3 regions of the Methylobacterium sp. NMS14P genome follow, and region 2 is predicted to be linked to each of the others. Evidence: predicted binding sites of a transcription regulator. Region 2 holds the regulator's gene; each other region holds the start of a gene.
The links. The regulator PhoB, encoded in region 2, activates phosphate uptake and scavenging genes when phosphate is short. The targets are predictions, from matches to a motif close to TGTCATNNANCTGTCAT.
Positions count from the first base shown of each region.

Region 1: a site for PhoB is predicted at 6,863-6,879, ahead of LOK46_RS05590 (YdcH family protein). Genes of this name have one in related genera too.
Region 3: a site for PhoB is predicted at 4,464-4,480, ahead of LOK46_RS23665 (Orn/Lys/Arg decarboxylase N-terminal domain-containing protein). Genes of this name have one in related genera too.

Region 1 is NZ_CP087106.1:1,182,929-1,192,888, reverse strand. It holds gene LOK46_RS05620 (MFS transporter) at 1-791, opposite strand, end outside; gene LOK46_RS05615 (hypothetical protein) at 931-1,455, opposite strand; gene LOK46_RS05610 (phosphodiester glycosidase family protein) at 1,690-2,439, shown strand; gene LOK46_RS05605 (NADH:flavin oxidoreductase/NADH oxidase) at 2,712-3,830, opposite strand; gene LOK46_RS05600 (hypothetical protein) at 4,018-4,491, shown strand; gene LOK46_RS05595 (propionyl-CoA synthetase) at 4,540-6,468, opposite strand; gene LOK46_RS05590 (YdcH family protein) at 6,667-6,849, opposite strand; gene LOK46_RS05585 (YdcH family protein) at 6,981-7,241, shown strand; gene purE (5-(carboxyamino)imidazole ribonucleotide mutase) at 7,320-7,820, shown strand; gene LOK46_RS05575 (5-(carboxyamino)imidazole ribonucleotide synthase) at 7,817-8,929, shown strand; gene LOK46_RS05570 (tetratricopeptide repeat protein) at 9,262-9,960, shown strand, end outside.
Region 2 is NZ_CP087106.1:2,637,599-2,647,558, forward strand. It holds gene LOK46_RS12570 (50S ribosomal protein L11 methyltransferase) at 1-712, shown strand, start outside; gene LOK46_RS12575 (ribosome modulation factor) at 763-951, shown strand; gene LOK46_RS12580 (hypothetical protein) at 952-1,206, opposite strand; gene LOK46_RS12585 (aminopeptidase P family protein) at 1,345-3,183, shown strand; gene LOK46_RS12590 (protein-disulfide reductase DsbD family protein) at 3,351-5,534, shown strand; gene phoB (phosphate regulon transcriptional regulator PhoB) at 5,706-6,401, opposite strand; gene phoU (phosphate signaling complex protein PhoU) at 6,531-7,250, opposite strand; gene pstB (phosphate ABC transporter ATP-binding protein PstB) at 7,363-8,178, opposite strand; gene pstA (phosphate ABC transporter permease PstA) at 8,201-9,091, opposite strand; gene pstC (phosphate ABC transporter permease subunit PstC) at 9,104-9,960, opposite strand, start outside.
Region 3 is NZ_CP087106.1:4,982,113-4,992,072, forward strand. It holds gene LOK46_RS23645 (YceI family protein) at 1-121, shown strand, start outside; gene LOK46_RS23650 (cytochrome b) at 138-755, shown strand; gene LOK46_RS23655 (YceI family protein) at 752-1,324, shown strand; gene LOK46_RS23660 (GNAT family N-acetyltransferase) at 1,492-2,070, opposite strand; gene LOK46_RS23665 (Orn/Lys/Arg decarboxylase N-terminal domain-containing protein) at 2,070-4,415, opposite strand; gene LOK46_RS23670 (hydroxyacid dehydrogenase) at 4,713-5,693, opposite strand; gene LOK46_RS23675 (TonB-dependent receptor) at 6,267-8,396, shown strand; gene LOK46_RS23680 (hypothetical protein) at 8,550-9,305, shown strand; gene metB (cystathionine gamma-synthase) at 9,315-9,960, opposite strand, start outside.

The DNA.
Region 1 (9,960 bases), 1.5 Mb from region 2:
ATCGCGTAGTAGCCGCCCTGGCAGCCCGCCGCCGCCAGGGAGGCGAGCAGGGTGGTCTTGAGGATCGGACCGGAGAAGATCTCCCAGATCTGCGGCCGGTCGCCCGTGGCGGCGGCCCGGGCGCGGGATTCGGCGGCGACCTCCGGCTCCTTCACGTAGCGGCGCAGGTAGAAGACCAGCAGCGCCGGCAGGGCGCCCACCGCGAACATCCAGCGCCACGCGGTCTCTGGCGGCAGGACCGAGAACAGCACCGCCTGCGACAGGACCGCGAGGCCCCAGCCGATCGCCCAGCCGGACTGGACCGAGCCCACCGCCCGGCCGCGATACTCGGCGCGGATCGTCTCACCGATCAGCACCGCGCCGGCCGCCCACTCGCCGCCGAAGCCGAGGCCGAGCAGTGCCCGCGCGATGAGGAGCTGCTCGAAGTTCTGCACGAAGGCGCAGAGCAGGGAGAACAGCGAGAACCAGAGGATCGTGATCTGCAGGGTCAGCACCCGGCCGATCCGGTCGGCGACGAAGCCCGCGAGCCAGCCGCCCAGCGCCGAGGCCAGCAGCGTCACCGTGGCGGCGAGCCCGGCCGTGCCGGCATCGACGTGCCACAGCGCCATGATCGTCCCGATCACCAGCGGGTAGATCATGAAGTCCATGCCGTCGAGGCACCAGCCGGCGGCGCAGGCCCAGAAGGTGTGCCGCTCGGGCGGCGTCATCGATCGGTAGAAGGCGGTGAGGCTGGCGTCGCGGATCTCGACCGCGTCCACGCCCGTGGGCCCCTGTCCGGTTGCTGAACTCATCACCGCCTCCCGCCGCCCGATACCAGTATCAGCGTCCCGGGTTGAGCTGTCCAACGATGCGGCGGGTCACGCAAGGAACGCGCAAGGAAAAGGCCGCCCGGAGGCGGCCTGTCCCGTTCTTTTCGCGGTCGATCGGCGCTCAGTAGCAGCGCTCGACCAGCACCCGGCGGTAGCCGTAGGGAGTCCAGCGCACCCGCGGGACCGTGTAGCAGCCGCCACCGTAGCCGTAATCGCCGCCGTAACCGTAGCCGACGGGGGCGTAGCCGCCGCCGTAGCCGTAGCCGTAGCCCGGGTAGCCGTAGCCACCGTAGCCGCCGTAGAGACCGCCGGCCGCGAGGCCGAGCCCGACGCCGAGACCCAGGCCGCCGAGCCCGTAGCCGTAGCCACCGCGATAGCCGTAGCCCCGGCCGTAGAAGCCGCGGCCGTAGCCGAAGCCCCCCGGACGGAAGCCGGCGCCGCGGAAGCCGCCGCCGAAACCGCCGTTGCGGAACCCGCCGAACCCGCCGCCCCGGAAGCCGCCGCCGAAGCCGCCACCGTGGAAGCCGCCGCCGAAGCCGCCGCCATGGAATCCGCCGCCGCCGAAACCGCGCGCGTCCGCGCTGGCCGGCGCCAAGGCCAGAGCACCCGCCGCCAGCAGGGTCGAGCCGAGCACTGCACCCTTCATCACGTCATCTCCGTGGAAACACGCCCTCTACGGCTAAGAACGCCTGAACCGGCAAAACGGTCCAGCCACGCCCGCGGCGCGCGGCCGCGAGACGCACCCGGCCCCATCCCGACATCGTACAGACGCATCCCGGCGCGGCGCGGACACGAAATTCGCCGCTTTCCGGAGCGAAGGGCGCGCCGATCGAGCTTCGCCGTCCCCGAATCGCGGCCTCCGATCGGCATGGATTGAATGATGATGCTGCGCCCGGCTCACGCCCTGTTGATCGTGCTGCTCGCCCTCGCGGCCCCGGCCCGGGCGGCCGCTCCGGCCGCCGCCGAGCCCTGCCGGGCGGTCGAGGCGCAGGGTGAGACCTTCACGGTCTGCACCATCGACCTCCGGAAACAGCGGCTGCGGATGTTCTGGCTCCAGGACGACGGCAAGCCCTACGGCGCCCTCGGCACCCTCGCCGAGAAGCAGGGCGGCCGCCTCGCCTTCGCGATGAATGCCGGCATGTACGACAAGGACCAGGCGCCGGTCGGCCTCTACGTCGAGGACGGGCACGAGCTGAAGCGCGTCTCCACGGCGGACGGGCCGGGCAATTTCCACCTGAAGCCCAACGGGATCTTCTGGGTGAAGGGCGAGCGCGCCGGGGTGATCGACACCGCCCGCTACCTGCGGGCGAAGATCCGGCCGGACTTCGCCACGCAGTCCGGGCCGATGCTGGTGATCGACGGGCAGGTCCACCCGAAGATCGCCGCCGACGGGCCGAGCCAGAAGATCCGGAACGGCGTCGGCGTGCCCGGCGACGGTCACGTGGCGATCTTCGCGATCTCCGAGCGCCCGGTGACCTTCGGGGCCTTCGCGCGGCTGTTCCGCGACGATCTCGGCTGCCGCAACGCCCTGTTCCTCGACGGCTCGGTCTCCAGCCTCTACGCGCCGAACCTCGGCCGCTCGGATATCAGCCGCCCTCTCGGACCCTTGGTCGGGGCTCTGCCACGCTGAGGGGCAGTTCCGGGCTTCCGTGGCGGCAGAGAGCTTGGCTCTCGATCCCGTTGACCGATCGGGCCGGCTTCCGCGACGTCCGAGCCGTCATCCCGGGGCCGCGCGGCGGAACCCGGGTCCCGGGCTCGCCCGGGGCGCCGCGCTTCGGCACCTGAGATAGTTCGAGATCCCGGGCGCGCTCGCGGCGCCCCGGAATGACGCTTCGGTCAGAGGGAAGACGTCCGCGGCGGCTCGTGCGCCGCCCCCCGGGACCCTCCGCGCGGCGGCCGTCCTCAGCGCTGGCCGAAGGCCGTGTCCTTGAACAGGTCCTTGTACTCCCGCGGCTGCGAGCGCCAGTACTGCTTGGGCGCGCGCACCCGGGCTCCGAGCTCGGCGGCGGCGTGCCAGGGCCAGCGCGGATCGTACAGCATGGCGCGGGCGAGCGAGATCGCGTCCGCCCGGCCCTCCTGCAGGACCGTCTCCGCCTGCTGTGCCTCGGTGATCAGCCCGACCGCGATGGTAGTGAGCCCGGTCTCGGCCTTGATCCGCTCTGCGTAGGGCACCTGATAGCCCGGCCCGAGCTTGATCGCCTGCTTCGGCGAGACGCCGCCGGTGGAGACGTGCAGCGCCGGCGACCCGGCCCTCTTCAGGGCCTGGGCCAGTTCGATGGTCTCGTCGAGGTCCCAGCCGTCCTCGACCCAGTCGGTGGCCGAGACCCGCAGCCAGACCGGGCTGCCGGCGGGGACGACATCCCGCACCGCGTCGTAGACCTCGAGGGGGAAGCGCATGCGGTTCGCGAGGCTGCCGCCGTATGCGTCCGTCCGCTTGTTGGCGATCGGCGACAGGAACTGGTGCAGCAGGTAGCCGTGGGCGCCGTGCAGCTCCACGGCCTCGATGCCGAGGCGCACGGCCCGCCTGGCGGTGGCCACGAACTGGTCGCGGACGCGCTTCAGGTCGGCGGCGTCGAGGGCGTGGGGCGGGACCTCGCCCTCCCCGTGGGCGACCGCCGAGGGCGCCTCGGTGCGCCAGCCGTAGGCGTGCTCAGGCGGGATCTGCTGGCCGCCGGCCCATGGGGCCTCGCTCGAGGCCTTGCGGCCGGCATGGGCGATCTGGATGCAGACCGGGATCGGCGCGTACTCGCGCACGGCGTCGAGCACCCGGCCCAGTGCCCGCTCGCAGCCGTCGTTGTAGAGGCCGAGATCCCAGGCAGTGATTCGTGCCTCCGGGGAGACCGCGGTGGCCTCCAGGGTCAGCAGGCCCGCCCCCGACATGGCGAGCTGGCCGAGGTGCATCATGTGCCAGTCGGTCGCCTCGCCGTCCCGCGCAGAGTACTGGCACATCGGCGCGACGAGGATGCGGTTCTCGAGCGTGAGTGCGTCGAGCGTCAGCGGTTCGAAGAGGCGAGCGGTCATCGGCAACTCCTGGTGGAAGGGCCACTGTGGCCCAGGACGGGCGCGGCGGCCAGTGCAGTGCGGCAGAGCACCTCTGCGGGCGGGCGTTGCGGGAACTTGCGGATGTAGCTGCCCGTTTCCACGCCTGTCGCCGCATCGCGGCAATCGACGCGAACCGCCTGAGGGGGCGAGATCGCCCGAGGTCCAGATGATGCTCACCAGACTCGCCGTACCGCTCGTCCTGGCCGCCGGCTGCGCCGCCCTCGCGGGCGCGGCGCAGGCCCAGCCGGCCGCCTTCGGCGGACCCAAGATGCTGATCCACGGCAATTACTGCGGGCCGGGCAACAACGCGCCGCTCCCGCCGATCGACGCCCTCGACGCGGCCTGCGCGCGCCACGACGCCTGCACGCCGCAGGGCGGATTGCCCTCGCAGGCCTGCAACCTGCGCCTCCAGCAGGAAGCGGCGCTGATCTCCCGCGATCCGCGTCAGCCGGACGATGTCCGGTCCCTCGCCGGCCTCGTGGCCGCTACCGCGACGCTGATCCCGTCCGAGCCGAACGCGCGGCGCTTGCCGGCCTCGGTCGCCACCGGTCCGGCCCCGGGCGCCTACCTACCCGACGCGACGCGACCGGCGCCGACGGTCGATATCGACCCCGACGACGACGGCGCCGACGCGGACTGAAGCGGGTCGCGACGACCCGTCAGCCCTCCATCGGCGCGGTCCGGCGGCCTACTGGGCCGCGCCGATGCCCCGGTCCTTCAGGCTGTCGCCGATCTCGTCGAGGGCGGCCGCGTCGTCGATCGTCGCCGGCATCGTCCAGGGCTCGTGATCGGCGATGCGTTTCATGGTCGCCCGCAGGATCTTGCCCGACCGGGTCTTGGGCAGCCGCGGCACGGTGAGCGCCAGCTTGAAGGCCGCCACCGGGCCGATCTCGTCCCGCACCTTCGCGACGAGTTCCCGCTCGATCGTCTCGGTCGGCCGGGCGACGCCGGCCTTGAGCACCACGAACCCGCAGGGCACCTCCCCCTTCAGCGCGTCGCGGATGCCGATGACCGCGCACTCCGCCACGTCCGGGTGGCTCGCCAGCACCGCCTCCATGCCGCCGGTGGACAGGCGGTGGCCCGCGACGTTGATGATGTCGTCGGTCCGTCCCAGGACCGTGATGTAGCCGTCGCCGTCGATCACCCCGGCATCCGAGGTGTCGTAGTAGCCCGGGAAGGTGGCGAGGTAGCTCGACCGCATCCGGTCGTCCGAGCCCCAGAGGGTCGGGAGGCACCCGGGCGGGAGCGGCAGGCGGATCGCGATCGTGCCCATGGTCCCCGCCGGAACCGGCTTGCCGCCCTCGTCCAGGACTTCGACCTGATAGCCCGGCATCGGCACGCAGGTGCTGCCGTGCTTCACCGGCAGGAGGCCGAGGCCCATCGGGTTGCCGGCGATCGGCCAGCCGGTCTCGGTCTGCCACCAATGGTCGACGACCGGCCGGCCCAGCACGCGCTCGGCCCAGGCGACCGAGTCGGGATCGGCGCGCTCGCCCGCCAGGAACAGGCTACGGAAGGCCGAGAGGTCGTACGCGGCGATGCGGGCGCCGGCGGAATCCTCCTTCTTGATCGCCCGCAGGGCCGTCGGGGCGGTGAACAGGCACGCGACCCCGTACTCGGCGACGACCCGCCAGAAGGCGCCGGCATCCGGCGTGCCCACCGGCTTGCCCTCGTAGAGGACGGTCGTGCAGCCGTGCAGCAGGGGCGCGTAGACGATGTAGGAATGGCCGACGACCCAGCCGATGTCGGAGGCGCAGAAGTAGGTCTCGCCCGGCTGGACGCCGTAGAGGTTCGGCATCGACCAGGCCAGGGCGACGAGGTAGCCGCCGGTGTCGCGGACCACGCCCTTCGGCTTCCCGGTCGTGCCGGACGTGTAGAGGATGTAGAGCGGGTCGGTGGCGGCGACCGGCACGCAGTCCGCGCTCCGCCCCGCCGCCCGGGCCGCCGCGACGGTCTCGCCCCAGTCGCGATCCCGTCCCGCGACGAGGGTCGCGGGCCCTTGCGGGCGCTGGAGGATCAGGCAGGCCTTCGGCTTGTGCCGCGAGGCCGCGATCGCCGCGTCGAGGAGCGGCTTGTAGGCGACCACGCGATTCGGCTCGATCCCGCAGGAGGCGGCGAGCACCAACTTCGGCGCCGCGTCCTCGATCCGCACCGCCAGCTCGTTGGCCGCGAAGCCGCCGAACACCACCGAATGGACCGCACCGAGCCGCGCGCAGGCCAGCATGCCGAACAGCGCCTCGGGCACCATCGGCATGTACAGGATCACCCGGTCGCCCTTGCCGACGCCGAGGTCGGCCAGCACCGCGGCCAGCACCGCCACCTCGTCGCGCAGCGCCCGGTAGGTGATGCTGCGCTTGGTCCCGGTCACGGGCGAGTCGTAGCGAATCGCCACTTGGTCCGCCCGGGCGCCGTCGGCGTGGCGGTCCACCGCGTTGTGGCAGGCGTTCAGGGTGCCGTCCGGGAACCACCGACCGTAGGGGCCGGAATCCGGCGCGAAGGCCCGCTCCGGCGACCGCGCCCAGTCGAGGGCCCGCGCCGCGCCGAGCCAGAACGCCTCGGGGTCGCGGCGGGCCGATTCGTAGATCTCCGGGTAGCGGCCCGGCAGGCTGGCTCTCGTCATCGGTTCGGCGTTTCCTCGCGGGCCGCTCTCCGGCGGCGGCCCGCAGAGTAGACCATTCTCGCGCGCGCGGGAGTGGCCACGGGCGAGACGGCCGCGCCCGGGTGAGCCTCGGGTCCCGCCATGAGAAAACCGCCGCACCGGGGCTCCCGGTGCGGCGGTTCTCAGCTTGAATTCGCTATCCGATGGACGTGTCAGGCGTCAGTGCAACGTGTCGTTGCCTGCCTGGAGCTTGTTGATCTCGTCCTTGAGAAGGAGTTTCCGTCGCTTCAGCTCGGCAATGTGGAGGTCGTTCGCCGAAGGTCTGTGGATCGCTTCCTGAATCTCGCGCTCGAGGGCTTCGTGCTTCCGGGCGAGTTGGTTCAGATGCGTCTGCAGCGACATGAGTCGACTCTCCTGTCATCGTTTCGACACACCGAGATTGGCACAGGATGCCGGACCTGTCGAAGCGTTTTCTGCTGCTAAGTCTGATGATTGCTTACCGCGCCGCCTTGTCCGGCGCCGGAGCGTGACGCATGCTCTCGGGCGACGAACGGTCTTCGGGTTCTCAGGTGACGATGGCGGACGAGGCGGGTGAGGGTGCGCAGTCGGACCTCCAGGGCGAACTGGCGCGGCTGCGCGAGGAGCACCGGGATCTCGACAGCGCCATCGAGGCGCTGGAGCGCAGCGTCGCCGGGGACCAGCTCCAGATCCAGCGCCTGAAGAAGCGCAAGCTCACGCTGCGCGACCGCATCTATCACATCGAGGACGCGCTCACGCCGGACATCATCGCCTGATGCCGGTGGACGCCCTCGGGCCCCGCCTTGCCGCCGGCCCGCGCCGCCTGTAAGCGCCCTCTTTTGCCGGGATCAACGATGGCGTCGCCTCCTCCGGTCGCGATCATCATGGGCAGCCAGTCCGACTGGGCGACCATGCGTCATGCCGCCGAGACGCTCGACGCGCTCGGCGTGCCGTACGACACGCGCATCGTGTCGGCCCACCGCACGCCGGACCGGCTCGTGGCCTTCGCTAAGGGCGCGGTCGCGGCCGGTCTCAAGGTCGTGATCGCGGGTGCGGGCGGCGCCGCGCACCTGCCCGGCATGGCGGCCGCGATGACCCGCCTGCCGGTCTTCGGCGTGCCGGTGGAGTCGAAGGCCCTGTCCGGCCAGGACAGCCTGCTCTCCATCGTCCAGATGCCGGCCGGCATCCCGGTGGGGACCCTGGCGATCGGCCGGGCCGGGGCCGTCAATGCGGCCCTGCTCGCCGCGGCGGTCCTGGCGCTGACCGACCCGGGCCTGGCGGAGCGCCTGGAGGCGTGGCGCGCGGCCCAGAGCGCTTCGGTGGCCGAACGGCCGGTGACGGAAGAGAACGCGTGACGGACAGGATCCTCGGCCCCGGCTCCACCCTCGGCATCGTCGGTGGAGGTCAGCTCGGGCGCATGATCGCGCTCGCGGCGGCCGATTACGGTCTCAAGGTGCACGTCTACGCGCCCGACGCGGACAGCCCCGCCTTCGACGTGGCCGCCCGGACCACCTGCGCGGCCTACGACGACGCCGCGGCGCTGGCGGACTTCGCCCGCAGCGTCGACGTCGTGACCTACGAGTTCGAGAACATCCCGCACGCCACCGCCGACGTCCTGGCCCGGCACGCCGCCCTGCACCCGAACGCGCGGGCGCTCTCGACCACGCAGGACCGGCTCTCCGAGAAGGACTTCATCAACGGCCTGGGCATCCCGACGGCGCCGTTCCGGGCGGTGGACACGCCCGACGACCTCGACCGGGCGATCGAGGTGATCGGCCTGCCGGCCGTGCTTAAGACCCGCCGCTTCGGCTACGACGGCAAGGGGCAGCGGATGCTGCGCGAGCGGGCCGAGGGCGACCGCAACGCGCTGTTCGCCGAGTTCGGCGGCGCGCCGCTGATCCTGGAAGGCTTCGTGCCGTTCGAGCGCGAGGTCTCGGTGGTGGGCGCGCGCGGGCGCGACGGCAGCTTCGCGGCCTACGACCTCTGCGAGAACGAGCACCGCGACCACATCCTGGCGCTGACCCGGGTGCCGGCGCCCGGCGTCTCCGCCGAGACGGGCGCCGCCGCCGTCGAGATCGCCCGGCGGATCGCCGACGCCCTCGACTATGTCGGCGTGCTGGCGGTGGAGATGTTCCTCGTCCGCGAGGACGGGGCGGAGCGGCTCGTGGTCAACGAGATCGCGCCCCGGGTCCACAATTCGGGCCACTGGACCAGCGAGGGCGCGCTGACCTCGCAATTCGCCCAGCACGTCCGGGCCGTCTGCGGCTGGCCGCTGGGCGATGCGGGCCGGGTCGGCGGCCTCCCCGTCGAGATGCGCAACCTGATCGGTGCCCAGGCCGACGACTGGCACGCCCTGCTGGCCGAGCCCGGTGCCCACCTGCACCTGTACGGCAAGGGTGAGGCGCGCCCCGGCCGCAAGATGGGCCACGTCACCCGTCTCGGGCCCGGCCCGACCGGTTCCTGAGGCTTCGAGGGCACACCCGCGCCGCTGCATGACCGCCGGAGGGCCGTCCTCGGTCCCGCGGACCGGTCGAGCCATACCTTCGCCACATCCCGCCGCTTCCACGACACCGTGGTCGGTTCCGAATGCTGTCGATCGCGTCCGCCCGCACCGCCGCGGTCCCGCCGGGACCGGCTGGGGCTGGATCACGACGCGGCGCTTCTTAAGCCGGCCTTCACCGTGATGCGCGACGGTGCCCCGAACTCGGGCGTGCCCGGCGCTCGGCGCGGGCTCTTGGACTGTGAGGGGCGGGGCGGGCGCGCGGCAGCGGGCGATGCCTCGGGGAGAGTGGGGCAATGAACGTACGCAACCGGCTGGGACGGAAGACGGCACTGATCGGCGCGGCCTTGGTCTCGGCTGCCGGCCTCGCGGGCTGCGAGACCGTCGGCAGCGCGGCCGGCCCGCGGCAATACGCGGTCCTGGAGAAGGACACGACCGGCGCCACGAACGTCAACATCGCGTCCCTGACCGAGGTGGTGCAGCGCAACCCGAACGACGCGGCGGCCTACAACACCCGCGGCGCCGCCTACGCCCGCGCCGGCCAGTTCAACGACGCCATCGGCGACTTCACCAAGGCGATCCAGCTCGATCCGAACTCCGCCTCCGCCTACAACAACCGCGCCCTGGCGAACCGCCAGATCGGCCGCGACGGCCCGGCGCTGCAGGACTTCTCCAAGGCGATCGGGATCGATCCGAATTACGGGCCGGCCTATATCGGCCGGGCCAATGTCGAGCGCGCGCAGGGCAACCTCGACCAGGCGCTGAACGACCTCAACGTCGCGATCCGCCTGAGCCCCGAATCCGCGCAGGCGTACCACGCCCGCGGCCTCGTGAAGCAGAAGCAGGGCCAGGACACCCAGGCGATCGCCGATTTCGACGCCGCCATCGACCGCGACCCGTTCGTGGCCGCGCCCTACGCGGCCCGCGGCCAGAGCCTGATCGCGACCAACCAGTACGCGAAGGCGATCGAAGACTACAACGCCGCGCTCAACGTG
Region 2 (9,960 bases):
GATCCGCCCGGTCATCGGCGACTCGGCCGACGCGGCGGAGTTCCGCACGATCGCCCAGCAGGACTGGGTGCGCGCATCGCTGGAGGGCCTGAAGCCGGTGCGGGCCGGCCGCTTCCTCGTGCACGGCTCGCACGACCGCGACTCCGTGCGGGGCAACGATCTGGCCATCGAGATCGAGGCCGCCCTCGCCTTCGGCACCGGGCATCACGGAACGACCCTGGGCTGCCTCCGCGCCCTGGTCTCGGAGCTGAAGCGCCGACGCCCGATCCACGTCCTCGATGTCGGTACGGGAACCGGGATCCTGGCCTTCGCGGCCGCCAAGGCGCTGCGGCAGCCCGTGGTGGCCGGTGACCTCGACGCGGAGGCCGTGCGCACGGCCCGCGAGAACGCCCGCGCCAACGGGCTCGGCCCCTATCTCAAGCTCTACGAGGGGCCCGGGGTCCGCCACCGCCTCGCCGACCGGCCGCGCCATTTCGACCTCGTCTTCGCCAACATCCTGGCCCGGCCGCTCAGGCTCCTCGCGCCGACCCTGGCGCGCGTCGTCGCCACCGAGGGGGTGCTGGTCCTGTCCGGCCTGATCGAGCGCGACGTGCCCGGCGTGCTCTCCGCCTACCGCCTCCAGGGCTTCTCCCTCGTGCGGCGCGGCGTGATCGAGGGGTGGGTCGCCCTGGTCCTGACGCGCGGCGGTGCGGCACCGCGTCCGCGGCGCTGACCGGCGCGGAACCGCCCAGAACTCCCCGCGCGCCGGCGTGTTGTCCGGCCATGAGCCAGACGCCGCTCCACGATCCGCCCGCGGACCCCATCGCCGAGGGCGCCCGCGCCCGGGCACAGGGCCGACCCAAGGATGCCTGCCCCTATCCGGTCGATTCGCCCGCGCGCCGGGCCTGGATCGAGGGCTACGACGGGGCGCCCGCGGACCGCGCGCCGGACCTGCCGATCACGAACGGCTGATCAGCGCGCGGTCCGCAGCCGGCCCGGCCGATCCGGCTCGTCCGCGGTCTCGGCCGGCGACCCGGCCGCGTCCGCCTGCGACACGGGTGCGCCGAGCGCCGCCATCAGTGCGCGCAGGCCGTCGATCCACTCCTCGAGTTCGGCGAGCGAGTCGAAACCGTCGCGGCGGACCACCGTGTCGGGCTCGATCGTCACGACGGCGTCGAAGCGGCCGTCGGGTCTGTCGCTGATCCGGTAGTAAACGCGGCGTGGCATGTCTGAGTAATAAGCGAAAATCGGCGGTGTGATAAGATTGCTAACGATCATTAAGCACCGCAACCAACCTCCGACCAACCTCTTTGTCGTGAGAACAGGGTGTTGCGACGCGGGAGCGGCGGGCGCTAGGCTCGCCGCATGACCGAGACCCAGCCGTCCCGACCGCGTCAGCGCTTCCAGAGCTTCGACGACCCGAGCCACCGGAAGGGCGCCGAGCGGATCGAGGCGCTGCGGGCGGCCCTGCGCGAGACCGGGCTCGACGGCTTCGTGGTGCCGCGGGCCGACGAGCACCAGTCGGAATACGTTCCCGCCGACGCCGAGCGGCTGTCCTGGCTCACCGGCTTCACCGGCTCGGCCGGGACGGCCGCGATCCTGATGGAGTCCGCGGCGCTGGTCGTCGACGGGCGCTACACCCTGCAGGCGCCCGAGCAGGTCGATACCGGCCTCGTCACGGTGGTACCGCTCGCCGAATCGACGCCGGAGGCCTGGATCGGCGCCAACCTGCGGCGGGATCAGGTGCTCGGCTACGATCCCTGGCTGCACACGCCGGACGGTCTGGCGCGCCTGGAGCGGGCCGTGACCCGCGCCGGCGGTACGGTGCGGGCGGTGCCGAACCTCGTCGACGCGGTCTGGGCCGGGCGGCCGCGGCCGCCGGCCGGGCCGGTGGTGGTCCACCCGGACGCGCTGTGCGGCGAGGCGTCCGCCGACAAGCTCGGCCGGATCCGGGCGGCGCTCGCCGAGGGCGGCTGCGACGCCCTGGTGATCTCCGACCCGCACAATCTGGCCTGGGCTTTCAACCTGCGCGGGTCCGACGTCGCCCACACGCCCCTGGCGCTGGGCTACGCCATCCTGCCGCGCGAGGGGCTGGCGCGGCTGTTCCTCGTCTCGCCGAACGTCGATCCGGCCCTGCGGGCCGCGCTCGCGCCGATCGCCGAGATCCTGACGCGGGCGGACCTGGACGACGGGCTGGCGTCCCTGGCGGGCGCGCGCGTCCGCCTCGACGCGGCGACCGGCGCCGTCGCCCTGAAGGAGAAGATCGAGGCTGCCGGCGGCACGGCCGATGTCGGCAAGGATCCGATCACCGGCATGAAGGCGGTCAAGAACGCCGCCGAGATCGCGGGTGCCCGCGCCGCCCATGCCCGGGACGGGGCGAGCGTCGCGCGCTTCCTCGCCTGGCTCGACGGTGCGGCCGCGGCCGGCGGCCTCACCGAGATCGCCGCCGTCGAGGCGCTGGAGGATTTCCGGGCCGCGGGCGGCGACCTGCGCGAAGTCTCGTTTCCCACCATCTCGGGGTCCGGGCCGAACGGCGCGATCGTCCATTACCGGGTCAGCCGCGCCACCGACCGGACGGTCCGGCCGGGCGAGCTGTTCCTGATCGATTCCGGGGCGCAGTACCCGGACGGGACCACCGACATCACCCGCACGGTCGCGGTCGGCGCGCCGAGCCCGGAGATGCGCGACCGCTTCACGCGGGTGCTGAAGGGTCACGTCGCCATCGCCCGGGCGGTGTTCCCGGTCGGCACGACCGGCGCCCAGATCGACGCCTTCGCGCGGGCGCCGCTCTGGCAGGCCGGCCTCGACTTCGACCACGGCACCGGTCACGGCGTCGGCGCCTTCCTGTCGGTGCACGAGGGGCCGCAGCGGATCGCCAAGACCGGCACGGTGGCGCTCGAGCCCGGCATGATCCTGTCGAACGAGCCGGGCTACTACGCGCGCGGCGCCTACGGAATCCGGATCGAGAACCTCGTCCTGGTCGAGACCCGGACGATCGCGGGCGGCGAGCGCCCGATGCTGGGCTTCGAGACGCTGACGCTGGCCCCCTACGACCGCCGGCTGATCCGGCCGGACCTGCTCGAACCCGGGGAGCGCACCTGGATCGACGCCTATCACGCCCGGGTGCGCGAGACCCTGGCGCCCGGGCTCGACACCGCGACGCGCGACTGGCTGGAGCGGGCGACGGCACCGCTGGAGGGGTGAGCCGCACGCACGCGACCCCGGACGGGACCCCGGACGCGACCCCGGACGCGACCCCGGACGCGACCCCGGACGCGGTCCATGGTAAGACCCGGCGCCACGGAAACGCCCGCGCCGGGCCCGACGCGCCGCGCGTGAAACCGCGGCCGCCCCGCGCGCGAAGGGACAGCATGATCCGCCGCCTCGCCATCCTGATCCTGGCCCTCGCCGCGAGCCTCTCGGCCGCCGCGGCGCAGGGGTTCCCGCAGGGCTTCCGCACGCCCGCGGACCTCGTGCGGGCGAGCCTCGTGGCCGAGCCCGCCGCGGTCGCCGGCGCGCAGCCGTTCACGCTGGCGGTGCGGATGCAGATCAAGCCCGGCTGGCACGTCTACTGGCGCAATCCGGGAGATTCCGGCCTGCCTCCGGAGGTGACCTGGACCCTGCCGGCCGGCTTCAACGCGAGCGCGATCCGCTGGCCGGCGCCGGAGCGCATCCCGATCGCGACGCTCATGAACTACGGCTACGAGGGCGAGGTCACGCTCCTCGTCCCGGTGACGCCGCCGCCGAGCCTCGACCCGGCGGACCCGGTGCGGATCCAGGCGAAGCTGACCTATCTCGTCTGCGAGACCGAGTGCGTGCCCGGCTCGGCCGACCTCGCCCTGACCCTGCCGGTGGGCAGGGCCGAGCCGGACCCGGCCAACGCCGCGCTGTTCGCGCGCGCCCGCGCCGCGCTGCCCGTTCCGGCGCTCTGGCCCCTGCGCCTGTCGAGCCAGGGCGACACCCTGCGCCTCGATTTCGCCGCGACCGGCCTCAAGCCCGAGGCGGTCCGGAACGCCGCGTACTTCCCGTACGCCGAGACGGCGATCGACAACGCCGCCGCGCAGGTGATGGCGGTCGACGAGACCGGCCTGCACCTGACCCTCGCCCGGAGCAGCCCGACCGATCCGGTCCCCTCCACTCTGCCCGGCGTCCTGACGGTCGACGAGGTCGACGCCGCCGGGACCCGCCGGCTCGCCTTCGCGTACGGCGACGAGCCGGTGCTGCCGGCCGCCGCGGCGCCGGCCGCGACCGCGCCGCCTGCGACCACGCCGCCTGCGACCACGCCGGCCGCCGCCGACTTCGACGCGCTGACGCTGGCAACCGCCGCGGCCTTCGCCTTCCTCGGCGGCCTGATCCTCAACCTGATGCCCTGCGTCTTCCCGGTCCTGTCGATCAAGGTGCTGGGCCTCGTGCGGCACGCGGGCGAGGGGCCGGCCCGGCTGCGGCTCCACGGCCTCGCCTACACGGCCGGCGTCCTGGCGAGCTTCCTGGCGCTCGCCGCCGCGCTGATCGGCCTGAAGAGCGGCGGGGCCGCGATCGGCTGGGGGTTCCAGCTCCAGTCGCCCGCCATCGTGGCGGGGCTCGCCTACCTGCTGTTCGCGATGGGCCTGAGCCTCTCCGGCGCGGTCCATGTCGGCGGCCGGCTCGCCGGCCTCGGCGACGGCCTCACCCGCCGCGGCGGCCTGAGCGGCTCCTTCTTCACCGGCGTGCTCGCCACCCTGGTGGCGACGCCCTGCACGGCGCCGTTCATGGGCTCGGCGGTGGGCTTCGCGCTGACCCAGAGCGCCGGCGTGGCGCTCGCCGTCTTCGCCAGCCTCGGGCTCGGCCTCGCCCTGCCCTTCCTGCTCCTGACGCTCTGGCCGCCGGCCCTGCGCGCGCTGCCGCGGCCGGGCGCCTGGATGGAGACCCTCAAGCAGGTCCTGGCCTTCCCGGTCTACGCCACCGTGGCGTGGCTGATCTGGGTGCTGGCGCAGCAGGTCGACCCGCGCGGGCTGCTGGCGGCGCTGATCGGCCTCGTCCTCGTGGGCTTCGCCGCCTGGGCCTGGGAGCACGGCCGCGCCGCCCCGCCCCGGGCCGGCCGGATCGCGCAGGCCGCCGCGGCGCTGGCGCTGGCCGCCGTCGGGGCCCTCGCCGTCACCCTGCCCCGGGACCGCGCCGCGCCGGCCGCGCAGGCCGCCGCCGACGGGGTCGAGCCGTTCACGCAGGCGCGCCTCGACGCCCTGGTCGACGCGCACCGCCCCGTCTTCGTGGACATGACCGCCGCCTGGTGCATCACCTGCGCGGTCAACGAGGCGACCTCGCTCAACACCAGGGCGGTGCGGGCCGCGATGGCCGAGCGCGGCGTGACCTACATGAAGGGCGACTGGACCAACCAGAACCCCGAGATCACCCGCCTCCTCGAGAAGCACGGGCGGAGCGGCGTCCCGCTCTACCTGCTCTACACCGGGACGGGAGAGCCCCAGGTGCTCCCGCAGATCCTGACCGAGGGGACGGTGCTGGCGGCGCTGGAGGCGGTGCCGGCCGCCGCGGGCCGGAGCGCGGCGCTGGCGCGCTGAGTCCCTGAGGGGGGACGCTGAATATCGGCGCGCCCGTCCCACCGTCATCGCGAGCGAAGCAACCCAGCAGCGCCACGCTCACCGGCGTCCCGCCGCCCCGGGTCGCTTCGCCGCGCTCGCGATGACGGCGCGCCGGAGCGATGTCCTATCCGGACGGCCCGTGAGGCCGCCTCAGGCCTCGAGCGAGAAGGTCTCGTCGAAGGCGTAGCCCGAGCCGCGGACCGTGCGGATCGGGTCGGTCTGTCGCGGGCCGTTCAGCGCCTTGCGCAGCCGCCCGACATGGACGTCGACGGTACGCTCGTCGATGTAGACGTCGTGGCCCCAGACCCCGTCGAGGAGCTGCTCGCGGGAGAAGACCCGGCCCGGCGCCAGCATCAGGAACTCCAGGAGCCGGAACTCCGTCGGGCCCAGATGCAGCTCCTCGCCGCCGCGGCGGACGCGGTGGCCGGTGCGGTCGAGCTCCAGGTCGCCCGCCGCCAGCCGGTCCGAGACGTGGGCGGGCTTGGCCCGGCGCAGCAGCGCGCGGATCCGGGCGAGCAGCTCCGGGACGGAGAACGGCTTGACGATGTAGTCGTCGGCGCCCGTGCCGAGACCGCGGACGCGGTCGCCCTCCTCGCCCCGGGCGGTGAGCATGATCACCGGCAGGCGCTCGGTCTCGCGGCGCGCCCGGATCCGGCGGCACAGCTCGATCCCCGAGAGGCCGGGCAGCATCCAGTCGAGCAGGACGAGGTCCGGGATCCGCTCCGCCAGGAGCAGCTCGGCGTCGTCGCCGCGCGCCGCCGAGTCCACCAGGAAGCCCTCGGCCTCCAGGTTGTAGCGCAGCAGCGTGGTCAGGGCCTCCTCGTCCTCGACGATCAGGACTTGCATGCTCACGTTCGAAGACTCGTTCTACCGGCGGTCCCGCGGAAGGTGCAGGAGGCGCCGCCCTGCCTCAACCTGCACGGAGAGTGACCCCGGCCGCGCCCACAGGAAGGCGCGGGAGCCGGGGTCGGGGGCTCACGGCGCCTGGATGCCGTCCACCGTCGCGTAGTTGGACGCGTCGTTCTTCGGCCGGTCACCCGCCAGGGTCTCGCCCGTGGCGAGGTAGTGGATCGTCTCGGCGATGTTGGTGGTGTGGTCGCCGATGCGCTCGACGTTCTTGGCGCAGAACAGGAGATGCGTGCAGAACGAGATGTTGCGCGGATCCTCCATCATGTAGGTCAGCAGCTCGCGGAACAGCGAATTGTACAGGGCGTCGATCTCGCCGTCGCGCTCCCAGACGTCGTGGGCCGCCTTGACGTCGCGGCTCGCGTAGGCGTCGAGCACGTCCTTGAGCTGGGCCTCGGCGAGGTCGCTCATGTGCCGCACGCCGAGCACGATCTTCTGGGCCGGCGCCTGGTCGGAGATCGCCACCACGCGCTTGGCGACGTTCTTGGCGAGGTCGCCGATCCGCTCGAGGTCGCCGGAGACGCGGATCGCCGAGATGGTCTCGCGCAGGTCGATCGCCAGGGGCTGGCGCCGGGCGATCAGCAGCACGGCGCGCTCCTCGATGTCCCGCTGCAGCGCGTCGAGGCGCTTGTCGGCGAGGATCACCGCCTGGGCGAGCGTGTCGTCCCGGCGCACGAGGGCGTCGGTCGCCTCCGCGGTCATCTTCTCGGCCACGCCGCCCATCTCCGAGATCGAGCGACGCAGGTTCTCCAGGTCGGTGTCGTAGGAGGTGACGATATGGCCGGGCATGGTGGATCCTTCGATGGGTCCCGGGAACGGCGCGCCGGGGCGGCTTGCGGGGACTTGCCGGCGCGCCCGGGGCGCCGACCGGCAGGTCCCGGGACCGGAGCCTCCGGTCAGACTAGCCGAAGCGGCCGGTGATGTAGTCCTGTGTGCGGCGTTCCGTCGGGTTCATGAACATCCGGTTGGTCGGACCGAACTCGACGAGCTGCCCCAGATACATGAAGGCGGTGAACTGCGAGATGCGCGCCGCCTGCTGCATGTTGTGGGTGACGATCACGATGGTGAACTCGTCTCGCAGCTGCTCGATCAGCTCCTCGATGCGGCCGGTGGAGATCGGGTCGAGGGCCGAGGTCGGCTCGTCGAACAGGATCACCTCCGGCTTCTGCGCCACGGTCCGGGCGATGCACAGGCGCTGCTGCTGGCCGCCCGACAGGCCGGTCCCCGCCTGCCGGAGCTTGTCCTTCACCTCGTCCCAGAGGGCAGCCTTGCGCAGGGATTCCTCAATCCGGCCGTCCAGCTCGGATTTCGGCAGCTTCTCGTAGAGGCGCAGGCCGAAGGCCACGTTGTCGTAGATCGACATCGGGAACGGCGTCGGCTTCTGGAACACCATGCCGATCCGCGAGCGCAGCTCGTTCAGGTCGACGGAGGGGCTGAGGATGTTCTCGCCGTCGAGCAGGATCTCGCCCTCGGCCCGCTGCTCCGGGTAGAGGCTGTAGATCCGGTTGAAGCAGCGCAGCAGGGTGGACTTGCCGCAGCCGGACGGCCCGATCAGCGCCGTCACCTGCCGGTCGTGGAAGTTGAGATTGACGTCCTTCAGCCCGTGGAAGCTGCCGTAGTAGAAGTTCAGGTCCTTGACGGCGATCCGCACGGGGCCGCCCTCTTCGGCGCGGTTGCGGTTCAGCTCGACCGTGGGGATCGCGGAGGCGGCGTTCATCGTCGTGTCCTCGAAGGGGGGCTCAGCGCGAGATCTGCGGCTTGATCACGAGGCGCGCGATGATCGACAGCGCCAGAATGGTGGCGGTGATCAGGAGCGCGCCCGCCCAGGCGAGGCCCTGCCAGTTCGGGTAGGGCGAGAGGGCGAACTGGTAGATCATCACCGGCAGGTTCGCGACGCCGCCCATCAGGTTGGCCGAGAACCAGGAATTGTTGTTGAGCGCGGTGAACAGCAGCGGCGCGGTCTCGCCGGCGATGCGGGCGAGCGCCAGGATGATGCCGGTGACGATGCCCGCCGAGGCCGCCCGCCAGGTCACGCTCATGATCACCGTCGAGGGCGGCGCGCCGAGCGCCGCGCCGGCCTCCCGCAGGGTGCCGGGGACGAGGCGCAGCATGTCCTCGGTGGTGCGCACGATCACCGGCACGGCGATGATCGCGAGCGCCACGCCGCCGGCCCAGCCCGAGTAGGTGCCCATCGGCCGCACCATCAGGGTGTAGACGAACAGGCCGATCAGGATCGACGGCGCCGAGAGCAGGACGTCGTTGAGGAAGCGGATCAGGGCGGCCAGCTTCGAGCCGCGCCCGTACTCGGCCAGGAAGGTCCCGGCCATGACGCCGACCGGCGTGGCGATCAGGATGCCGATCCCGGTCAGCACGACGCTGCCCAGGATGGCGTTGGCGATGCCGCCGCCCTCGGAGCCGGGGCCCGGGGTCGGGTTGGTGAACAGGGCCGGCGTGAAGCCGCGCACGCCCTGGACGATCAGCATCACCAGGATCGAGCCGAGGACCAGGGCACCCACCACGGTGGCGCCGGTGCAGGCGATGCGCAGTGTCCGGTCGGCGACGCGGCGCCCCTGGCGGACCCGGCCGGGGCGGCGCTGGGCGGTGGCGGCGATCGTGCTGGAGGAAACCATCGCGCGTGCTCCTCAGGCGGCCTGGACGCGGCGCGTCAGCAGCCGGGCGATGATGAGCACCACGAAGGTGATCACGAACAGGATGCAGCCCAGAGCCATCAGCGCGTTCAGCTGGAGGCCGTCCGCCTCGTTGAACTCGTTGGCGATGCGCGACGCGATGGTCGAGCTGGGGTCGAAGATCGAGGCCGAGAGCCGGTTGGCGTTGCCGACCACGAAGGTCACCGCCATCGTCTCGCCGAGCGCCCGTCCGAGGCCGAGCATGATCGCGCCGATGATCGAGACGGCCGCCTGCGGCACCAGCACGTGGCGCACGACCTCCCAGGTGGTGCAGCCGATCCCGTAGGCGCTCTCGCGCAGCACGGTCGGGATCTGGTCGAGCATGTCGCGGGCGATCGAGGCGATGAACGGCACGATCATGATCGCCAGGATGATCCCGGCGGTGAACACGCCGACGCCCGACGGCACCCGGGCGTAGAACAGCGTGCCGACGATCGGCATGCCCTCCACGAGGTTCGAGACCGGGATCTGGATGTAGCGCGCGAAGAGCGGCGCGAACACGAACAGGCCCCACATGCCGTAGATGATGCTCGGCACGGCCGCGAGCAGCTCGATCGTCATGGCGACCGGCTTGCGGGCCCAGCCCGGGCAGAGCTGGGTGAGGTAGACCGCGATGCCCAGCGAGACGGGCACGCCGATCAGCAGGGCCAGGAACGCGGAGGCGACGGTCCCGATCACCGCGACCAGGGCGCCGTACTGCTCGGTCCCGACGTTCCAGGCGCTGGAGGTCAGGAAGCCGAAGCCGAACTCGCGGAAGGCGGGCCAGCCGCCGTACAGGATCGAGCCGAGGATGCCGGCGAGCACGAGCAGCA
Region 3 (9,960 bases), 2.3 Mb from region 2:
GGTCGGCTTCGAGGCCACCGGCACGCTCAAGCGCTCCGAGTTCGGGGTGAAGACCTACGTGCCGCTGATCGGCGACGAGCTGCACCTCACCATCGCGGGCGCCTTCGAGAAGCAGGACTGACCTGGGAGGATCCGCCATGGCGAACGGGGTCTCCGCGCGGCGGTACTCCGCCGTGGCGATCCTGCTGCACTGGGCGAGCGCGCTCGGCGTGCTCGTCCTGATCGGCCTCGGGCTGACCATGACGCACGCGACCCTGGCGCCGCTGCGCCAGTTCCAGCTCTACCAGTGGCACAAGTCCGTCGGCGTCACGGTGCTGGCGCTGACGGCCCTGCGCGTCCTCTGGCGGCTGACCCACCGGCCGCCGCCGCACCCGGCCGGGATGCCGGCGCGGGAGCGCCGGGCCGCCGGGGTGGCGCACGCCCTGCTGTACCTGCTCCTCGTCGGGCTGCCCCTGACCGGCTGGGCCGTGGTGTCGCTGTCGCCGTTCAACATCCCGACGGTGCTGTACGGCCTTGTGCCCTGGCCGCACCTGCCGCTGGCGGATCTCGTCCCGGACCAAGCCGCCGCCGAGGGCGTCCTGAAGCGGGTCCACGCCCTGGGGGCGTGGTTCCTGGCGGCTTTGCTCGCCGTCCACGTGGCGGCGGCCCTGCGCCACCACCTCCTCCTGCGCGACGACGTGCTGCGCCGCATGCTGCCGGGGCGCCGGCTGTCGCCCGCCCCGACCGCCGCCCCCACCGTGGAGCCGACCCGATGAACGCGCGTCACCTCTGCCTGCTGGCGGCTCTCCAGGCCGTCACCCTGCCGGCCGCCGCCGCCGAGTGGGCGGTGGACCCGGCCAGGAGCGCGATCCGGTTCTCGGGCGTGCAGGTCGGCGCGCCCTTCACCGGGCGGTTCGAGCGGTTCAAGGCCACGGTCGATTTCGACCCGGCGAAGCCCGAGGCGGGGCACGCGCTCGTGCTGGTCGACCTCGCCAGCACGCGGACCGGGGACGTCCAGCGCGACCAGGCCCTGCCGCAGAAGGACTGGTTCGACGTCAAGGCGGCGAGCGAGGCGCGCTTCGAGGCGACCCGCTTCGTCGACAAGGGGCAGGGCGACTACGCGGCGGTCGGGACGCTGACGATCCGCGGCACGAGCCGGCCCGTGACGCTGCCGTTCCACCTGACCCTCGACGGCGGGGCGGCGCACGCCGTGGGGCGCGTCGGCCTCGTCCGCACCGAGTTCGGCGTCGGGCAGGGGGCGTGGGCCTCGGGCCAGTGGGTGGCGCTCGATGTCGGGGTCGAGATCGACATCGTCGCGGCGGCGCAGCCGGCGGCCGGCCACTGAGACCGGTGCCGGTCGAGTTCTTCGGCAGGCGTCACCCGCTCGGTCATCGCGAGCGCAGCGAAGCGACCCAGGGCAGCGCGCCCTCCGTAAGTGTGGCGCTACTGGATTGCTTCGCTGCGCTCGCAATGACGGCGGCCGGGCGTCGGAGTCCGCCCGGTCGCGGGCCGCTACCCCGGCCGGTCCTCCGACCCGGTTCCCAGCGCCCGCTGGACCATGACGCTGTCCGACCAGTGGCCGTACTTGAAGCCCACCGCCCGCAGGTAGCCGACCCGCTCGAACCCGCAGGCCTCGTGGAGCCGCAGGGAGGCCGCGTTCTCGGCGTCGATGTAGCCGATCATCTGGCGGTAGCCGCCCGCCGCGCAGGCCTCGATCAGGGCCGGCAGCAGCCGCCGGCCGATCCCGGCATGGAGGTGGTCGGGATGCACGTAGATCGAGTGCTTGAGCGTGTAGCGGTAGGCCGGGCGCTTCCGGAACGGCACCGCGTAGGCGTAGCCCGCCACCGTGCCGTCCCGGTCGGCCACGAGGTGGGGCAGGCGCTTCTTGCGCATGGTCTTGCGCCGCCGCTTCAGGTCGTCGGGGAGCAGCCGGTCCTCCTCGGCGACGCCGACGTCGCTGACGCCCTTGCCGATATGGTGCTCGTAGATCGCCACCATCGCCTCGACATCGGCGTCCGAGGAGGCGCGGATGACGATGTCGGGGCAGGGACGGGCCGCGAGGGGCTCGGTCGTCTCGACCTCGATCTCCATCAGGCCCCCTCCCGCGCCACGTAGGTGTGGAAGCGGATCCGCCCGTCCGGCTCGACCTCGCGGTAGACGCCCTGGATCTCGGCCTCGAAGCCCGGGAACAGGTTGGCCGAGGCCTCGAACATCTTGAAATAGTCGAGCATGGGCTTGGCCCGGTCGTCCAGGCGCTCGCCCGGCAGCACCGTGCCGATGCCCGGCGGGTAGACCAGCATCAGCGTGGTGGCGATCCGCCCCTCGGCCTCGGCGATCGGCACGTAGTCGACCTTGTTGCGGGTCAGCAGCTGGGCGGCCTTCTTGGGCGGGATCACCATCTCGGGCAGGTGCTCGGGGGCGAATTGCCGCCGCTGCAGCGTCGAGGTGCCGGCCTCCCGGTGGAAGGCGTGGAACTCGCCGCAGAGGTCGCGCAGGCGCACGCCCCGGTAGCGGTTCGGCCGGCGGTTGACGAATTCCGGCATGGCCTCCTCCAGCGGGACGTTGTCGTCGTGGAGCCGCTTGAAGGCGACGAGGCCCGAGATCAGCGTGCCGGCCTTGGAGGACTCGACCCCCGGGGTCAGCAGGAAGAGCAGCGAGTTCAGGTCGTTCTTCTCGGCGACGATCCGGTTCTCACGCAGGTACTGGGCCACGATCGGCGCCGGCACGCCGTGCTGGGCGTAGGCCCCCGTGTGCCGGTCGAAGCCGGGGGTCAGCACGGTGAGCTTGTTCGGGTCGGTGATGGCGTAGCCCGGCGCCACGTGGGTGAAGCCGTGCCAGCGCGCGCCCGGCTTCAGCTCCCAGTGCCGCGGCGTGGCGGCGAGCTCGTCGGTCGGCACGCTCTCCCACGGCACCTCGGCGCCGTCGGCGTTCACCGTCACGTCCGGCACGAACGGGTCGAAGAACCAGCGCCGCGCGGGATCGCGCTCGTTCTCCTCGAACTCCCGCCGGATCGCCCGGACCTTCTTGCGCCACTCGATCCCGAGCCGGATCGTGTCGTCCCACAGGATCATCCCGGAGCGCCCCTTCATCATCTGGGCGCCGACGTCGAGGGAGGCGAAGAGCGGGTAGAACGGCGAGGTCGAGGCGTGGACGAGGAAGCTCTCGTTGAGCCGCTTGTGCTCGACCCGCCGGGACTGGCCGCGGATGTGCCCGTCCCGGGTGTGGATCTGCGAGGCCTGGGAGAAGCTCGCGAGCTGCTTGTGGGTCGACTGCGTGGCGACGATGCCCGGCGAGGTCTCGTCGAGGCCGGTCAGCCCCATGGCGAAGCGGCGGGCGTAGAGCGGGTGGAACTTCATGAAGCCCGCCCAGGCCTCGTCGAACAGGATGTAGTCGCAGAGGTGGCCGATCTTCTCCAGGATCTCCTGAGCGTCGTAGATCGTGCCGTCGTAGGTGCACTGCTCGATCACCGCGACGCGGAACGGCCGCTCCCGGCGCCACGCCTCCGGATCGGTCACCAGCGGGTTGCGGCGGATCTTCTCCCGGATCCGGGTCTCGTCCAGGGCCTCGTGGAAGATCGGCCCGATCAGCCCGTAGGCGTTGCGGTCCGTCTCCAGGAAGATCGGGATGCCGCCGCCCAGGAACAGGGCGCCGTGGTGGGCCGCCTTGTGGTTGTTGCGGTCGAACAGGACGAGGTCGTCCTCCGCCACCAGGGAGGACAGGACGATCTTGTTGGAGGCCGAGGTGCCGTTCAGGACGAAGTAGGTCTTCTCCGCCCCGAAGATCTTGGCGGCCTCCTTCTGGGCCTTCAGCGCCGGGCCCTCGTGGGTCAGCAGGTCGCCGAGGTCGAGGACCGAGTTGTCGAGATCGTCGCGGAAGATCGCCTCGCCCAGGTGCTCCACGAAGATCCGGCCGATCGGCGACCGGTTGTAGAAGATGCCGCCGTTGTGGCCCGGGCAGGTCCAGAGCTGGTTGCCCTTCTCGGCGTAGTCGACGAGCGCGCCGAAGAACGGGGTCTTGAGGGTCTCGGCGTACTGCGTGACCCGGCTGACGAGGCCGCGGGCGATGAATTCCGGCGTCTCCTCGGCGAGGAAGATGTAGCCGTCGATGAAGTCGAGGAGCTCGACCGGGATGTCCTCCAGCCGCTTGCGGCGGACCATGATGACGATCGGCATCTCCAGGCCGCGCCGGCGCATCATGTCGATGAGGGCGGCGGCCTTGCCGTCGAGGCCGCGCTTGCCCCAGTCGACCACGAGGCAGCCGACCGCCGCGTCGGTCTGGACCGCGATGGCCGCGTCCTCGACGCGCCGGGCGCGCACCACCTCGAAGCCGCGCTGCTCCACGGCCGCCACGATCTGGTTGACGCGCGCGCCCTCGAGATCGTCCGGGTCGAAGGCCGGGGCGCACATCAGGACCGTGAAGCGACGGTGGAAGTCCATGGAGCCCTCTCTGGCCTCGGATGCAGCGGGTGGCTTTCCGGCCCGTCTGCGACGATTGCATGACAGAGCGCGCGGCGGGCGGTCGCGGTCCGGACGAAACACCGTGAACCGGGCCGGCCACGACCGCCGCGCCGTCAGGATCGGCCGCGGGTCCCCTCTCCCGTGCGGGAGAGGGACAGGGCGAGGGGTGAGACCTCACCGGACGAGGCTCCCCCTCGAATCGCGTCGATCGGGTGCCTGATCCCGGAGCCCCTCGTCCCTCACCCCAACCCTCTCCCGCACGGGAGAGAGGGACCATCACGGCGCGCGGCGCCGCTCCCAGACGGCCGGGTTGACCAGACCGCCCGGCCGCCGGCCGGCGAGGACGTCGACCACGCGGGTCGCGGCGGTCTCGGCGGTGCGGATCAGGGCCGCCCCGGTGGAGCCGCCGACATGGGGCGTCAGGATCGCACGGGGCTGGCGGGCGAGGGGGTGGTCGACCGGCAGCGGCTCCTGGGCGAAGACGTCGAGCCCGGCGCCCGCGATCGTGCCGGCCTCCAGCGCCTCCACCAGGGCCGCCTCGTCGATCAGGCCGCCGCGGCTGGTGTTGATCAGGAAGGCCTCCCGCCTCATCCGGGCGAGCTGGTCCCGGCCGATCAGGCCGCGGGTGCCCGGGGTCAGCGGCACGTGCAGGGAGACGATGTCGGCCTCCGCCAGGAGCGCGTCGACCGACGGCGCCCGCAGCGCGCCGGCATTGGCGAAGTCGACGTCCGGGCGGCTCGGGCCGTAGGCCAGCACCCGCAGCCCCAGGGCGGCGGCGAGCCGGGCGGTCGCCTGCCCGATCGCCCCGAAGCCGACGAGGCCCAGCGTCAGGCCGGCGAGCTCGATCAGCCGGGCGGTGAACTTGAAGCTGTCGTCGCCGGCCCGGACCGAGCGGTCGGCCTCCGGCAGGGCCTTGGCCAGGGCGAAGATCAGCGCCAGCGTCTGCTCGGCCACCGAGACGGCGTTGGCGCCGGGCGTGTTGACCACCGCGATCCCGGCCCCGGTCGCCTCGGCGGTGGCGACGTGGTCGGTGCCGGTGCCGTGCACGCCGATCACCCGCAGGGCCGGCGCCGCCGCGATGGCGCGGGCCGGGAAGCCGGTGTTGCGGGTGATGACGGCGACGCAGTCGGCGACCTCGCGGGCCAGCGTCTCGGGATCGGTCCCGCTCGCCGGGCGCGGCTCCAGCCCGGCCGCGCGCAACCGGTCGAGGCCCGCCGCGTGGATCGGCTGGACGATGAGGCACGGACCGGTGATCACGGGGAAAACCTCTGCACTAGAGGAGGGGTGACGGGCACGTTTCGCGCCGGGCCCGTCTAGGCGGGGCGGGCGACCCTGGCAACCGGGGCCCCAATCTCCGCGGCGCGGCCGCCGGGCAGCGCTCCCGCGGGCCGCGCCGAGATCGGGCGGCCGCGCGCCCCGGTGGTCCGATCGGGCGCGCGATCCACCGGAAATCGGGACCGGATCGGGCCTCGACAGCCCGCCCGGTCCGGCAATCCCGGCCGCGCGCCTCGGCCGGGATACGGCCCGGCCTTCCGTGAAATCGCCGCGGCGATCGCGCGAAAATGGTCGCAGCATTGATAAACGAGATGTCTTGAAATAAATACTGACACATTCTTCGATAAATATCGAAGATCTCAGGTCGATGCGGCGCGAGCAGGATAGAATTGTAATTAATCCAAATGTATTTTTGACACATGTAGAGATATTTGCTGCCTTGCTCCGTGATTCGGAGCCTTCGTCACGACAATGCGGTCCCACGACTTCTCAGTACCTGTTTCCGCTCGGCGCCGGCGCCGGCGCCGGCGGCGCGCGGCCCGGCCGGTTCTCCCGATGGCCGTCCTGCTGGGCTTCGTCGGGTCTGGGCTGCACGCCGCCCGCGCGGAGGAGACCGGCGCCGGCCGGGACGTCCAGCTCGACGAGCTCTCGGTCGCGAGCGCGGCCGCGCCGCGCGGCCCGGTTCCGGCCTATGCCGGCGGTCAGGTGGCGCGGGGCGGGCGCCTCGGCCTTCTGGGCGATACCGAGACCCAGAAGGCGCCCTTCAGCATCGCCAGCTACACCGACACGCTCATCCGGGACCGGCAGGCGCGGACGGTGTCCGAGACCCTGGTCCTCGACCCGTCGGTGCGCGCCACCCAGACCACGGGGGCGCCGTTCGACTCCTTCTCCATCCGGGGCTTCCCGACCAACGAGAACACCAGCGGCGAGGTCGCCTTCGACGGGCTCTACGGCATCGCCCCGAGCTTCCGCATCTTCACCGACTACGTGGAGCGCATCGAGGTCCTGAAGGGGCCGTCCGCCGCCCTCACCGGGGTGTCGCCGAACGGCGCGGTCGGCGGCGTGGTCAACATCGTGCCGAAGCGCGCCGGCGCGGACCTGACCCGCGTCACCCTGGATTACGGCTCGTCCGCCTGGGGCGGCAGCCAGGTCGACGTCGCCCGCCGCTGGGGGCCGGGCCGGGAATGGGGTGCCCGGGTCGTCGGCAGCCTGCACGGCGGCGCCACGCCCTTCGACCGCCAGACCGAGACGACCGGCGTCGGGGCCCTGGCCCTCGACTACCAGGGCGACCGGTTCCGCGCGTGGCTCTACCTGCTGGCGCAGACCGACCGCTTCGACGCGCCGCTGCGCCCGTTCCTCCTGCGGGCCGGCGTGCCCGTGCCGCGGGCGCCCGACGGTCGCCTGAACCTGACCCAGCCCTGGGAGTACTCGGACGTCGACGATCGCGGCGGCCTGCTGCGCACCGAGTACGACCTGACCGATCAGGTCACGCTGTTCGCGGATGTCGGCGGCGGGCAGACCGGGGTGGAGCGCTACTTCCAGTCGGCGCCGACGATCCTCAACGGACGCGGCGACACGACCAGCACGCCGCAATTCTACGCGCTGGGCGTCGACCGGCTCACCTACGACGGCGGCGTCCGGGCCCGCTTCGAGACCGGATTCATCCGCCACGCCCTGACGGTGCAGGGCTCCGTGTACGACGAGGCGACGGGACGGCGGTTCTCGCCGGGCCGGGGCGCCTACCTGTCGAACCTCTACGCGCCGGCCCTCGTCCCGTACATCGCGCCGATCTACGGCGTCGGCCGGCCCCGCCTGTCCGACAGCACCCTGTCGGGGATCGCGGTGGCCGACACGCTGTCGGCCCTCGACGAGCGGATCCTGCTGACCCTGGGCGTGCGCCGCCAGCGCGTGGAGGCGCACAACTACCTGTCGAATGTCGGCACGCTCACCTCGTCCTACGACAAGAGCGCCACGACCCCGATGGTCGGCCTCGTGGTGCGGCCCTGGGACACGGTCTCGCTCTACGGCAACTACATCGAGGGCCTGAGCCGCGGCGACGTGGCCCCGGCGGTGGCGACCAATTCCGGAACGATCCTGGCGCCCTACGTGGCCCGGCAGGTCGAGGCGGGCGTGAAGCTCGATCTCGGCCGGTTCGGGGCCACGCTCGGCGCCTTCCGGATCACGAAGCCCGCGGGCGAACTCGGCCCGCAGGGGCGCTTCGCGGCGACCGCCGAGCAGCGCGTCGGCGGGCTCGAGCTGAGCCTGTTCGGCGAGCTCACCCCGCAGGTGCGGGTGGTCGGCGGCGTGACCCTGCTGGACGGACGCCTCGTCCGGACGGCGCTCGCCGCCAATCGCGGGCACCGGCCGATCGGCGTGCCGGAGGTCCAGGCGAGCCTGGGCGCCGAGTGGGACCTGCCCAGGTTGCCCGGCCTGACGCTCAACGGCGCGGTCATCTATACCGGGCGTCAGTTCGTCGACCTCGCGAACACCCAGGCCCTGCCGGACTGGGCCCGCCTCGACCTCGGCCTGCGCTACACGACCCGCGTCGCCGAGCGGCCGACGACCTTCCGGGCCAGCGTCCTCAACGTGACCGACGCGCGCTACTGGACGGGGGTCGCCTCGTTCGGCACCTTCTTCCAGGGCGCGCCGCGCACCTACCTGCTGTCGATGGCGGTGGATCTCTGAGCCGGGCCGGCACGGCCGCGCCGGGCCTGCCGGGCCGCGCGATGTTTCACGGGAAACATTTTCTTAACCCTGAGCGGCGACCGCGCGGGACCGGCAGGCTGTTGCACTGGCGCCGTCGCGGCGCGGCGCCGGCCGGGTTACCACCGGTCCGGCATGACGACATCGAGCTGGCGCACCCTCCGCAACGTGCAGGCCCGGGCGCGGCTGGAGAAGGCCCTCCCGGCGGTCTTCCCGGCGCCGGTCCTGCAGCACGCCCTCGCGCGGCCGCTGATCCCGCCGACGCCGCGGCTCGCCGTCGAGAGCTACTGGCGCAACCACATCCTCCGGGCCGACCGCCTCGCCCGGGCGCTGGCGGCCCGCTCCGGGACACCGGAGGGCTGGACCTGGCAGCTCGGCGGCGCGGGCCGGGCCGGGAGCTTCCGCCTGCCGCCGGCCCCCTTCCGCCATCCGGCCTTCGCCCGCGGGCGGGGCGCCTGCTGCATCTGCGGCCAGCCGGTCTACCGGTTCGGCTGGCACCGGGATCTCTGGGCGCGCGGTGCGCCCAACACCAATGCCGGCTGGCACGCGGCCTGTGTCGCGGCCTGGAAGTTCTGGATCGCGCCGCACGCCCAGGTCCGGGCGCTCAAGCTTCGCCAGCGCCACCGCTGCACCACCACCGGCAAGCGCCTGCTGAAGACCGCCGAGGTCGACCACCTGCTGCCGCTCTACCGGGTCTGGCGGGAGCACCGCGACGCGCCCTGGCCGGAGCTCCTCGGCTACTGGGGCGCGCCGAACCTGCGGGTGGTCAACCGCGCCGCCCATGTCGACAAGTGCCGCGACGAGGCGGCCGAGCGCTCCCGGACCGTGCAGCTCGGCCGTTTCCGCGTGGTCGAGGACGAGTCCGGGTTCAGCGTGGTCGAGGAGGAGTGACCGGCCGGCTCAGCCGTCCAGGGCCTGGAAGGCCCGCGACAGGTCGGCCAGCAGGTCGGCTTCCGCCTCCAGGCCGACCGACAGGCGTAGCAGCCCGTCGGTGATGCCCGCGATGGCGCGCGCCTCCGGGTCCATCGCCGCGTGCGTCATGGTCGGGGGATGGGCGATCAGGCTCTCGACGCCGCCGAGCGACTCCGCCAGCGTGAACACCCGCAGGGCCTCCACGAAGGTCTTCACCGCCGCGCGGCCGCCGGCCAGCTCGAAGCTCAGCATCGCCCCGAAGCCCGCCTGCTGCGCCTTGGCCAGGGCGTGCCCCGGATGCGTGGGCAGGCCCGGATAGTGGACCCGGGATACCGCCGGATGGGCGTCGAGGAAGGTCGCCAGGGCGGCGGCGTTGCGCTGCTGCTGCTCCACCCGCACGAACAGGGTGCGCAGGCCCCGGAGCGTCAGGTAGGCGTCGAGGGGCGAGCCGGTGACGCCGATCGTGTTCGCCCAGGCGGCGAGGTCCTCGCCCATCGCCTTGTCGGCGGCGATCACGGCCCCGCCGATCACGTCGGAATGGCCGTTCAGGAACTTGGTGGTGGAGTGGACGACCAGATCGGCCCCGAGGGCGATCGGCTGCTGCAGGGCGGGCGACAGGAAGGTGTTGTCCACC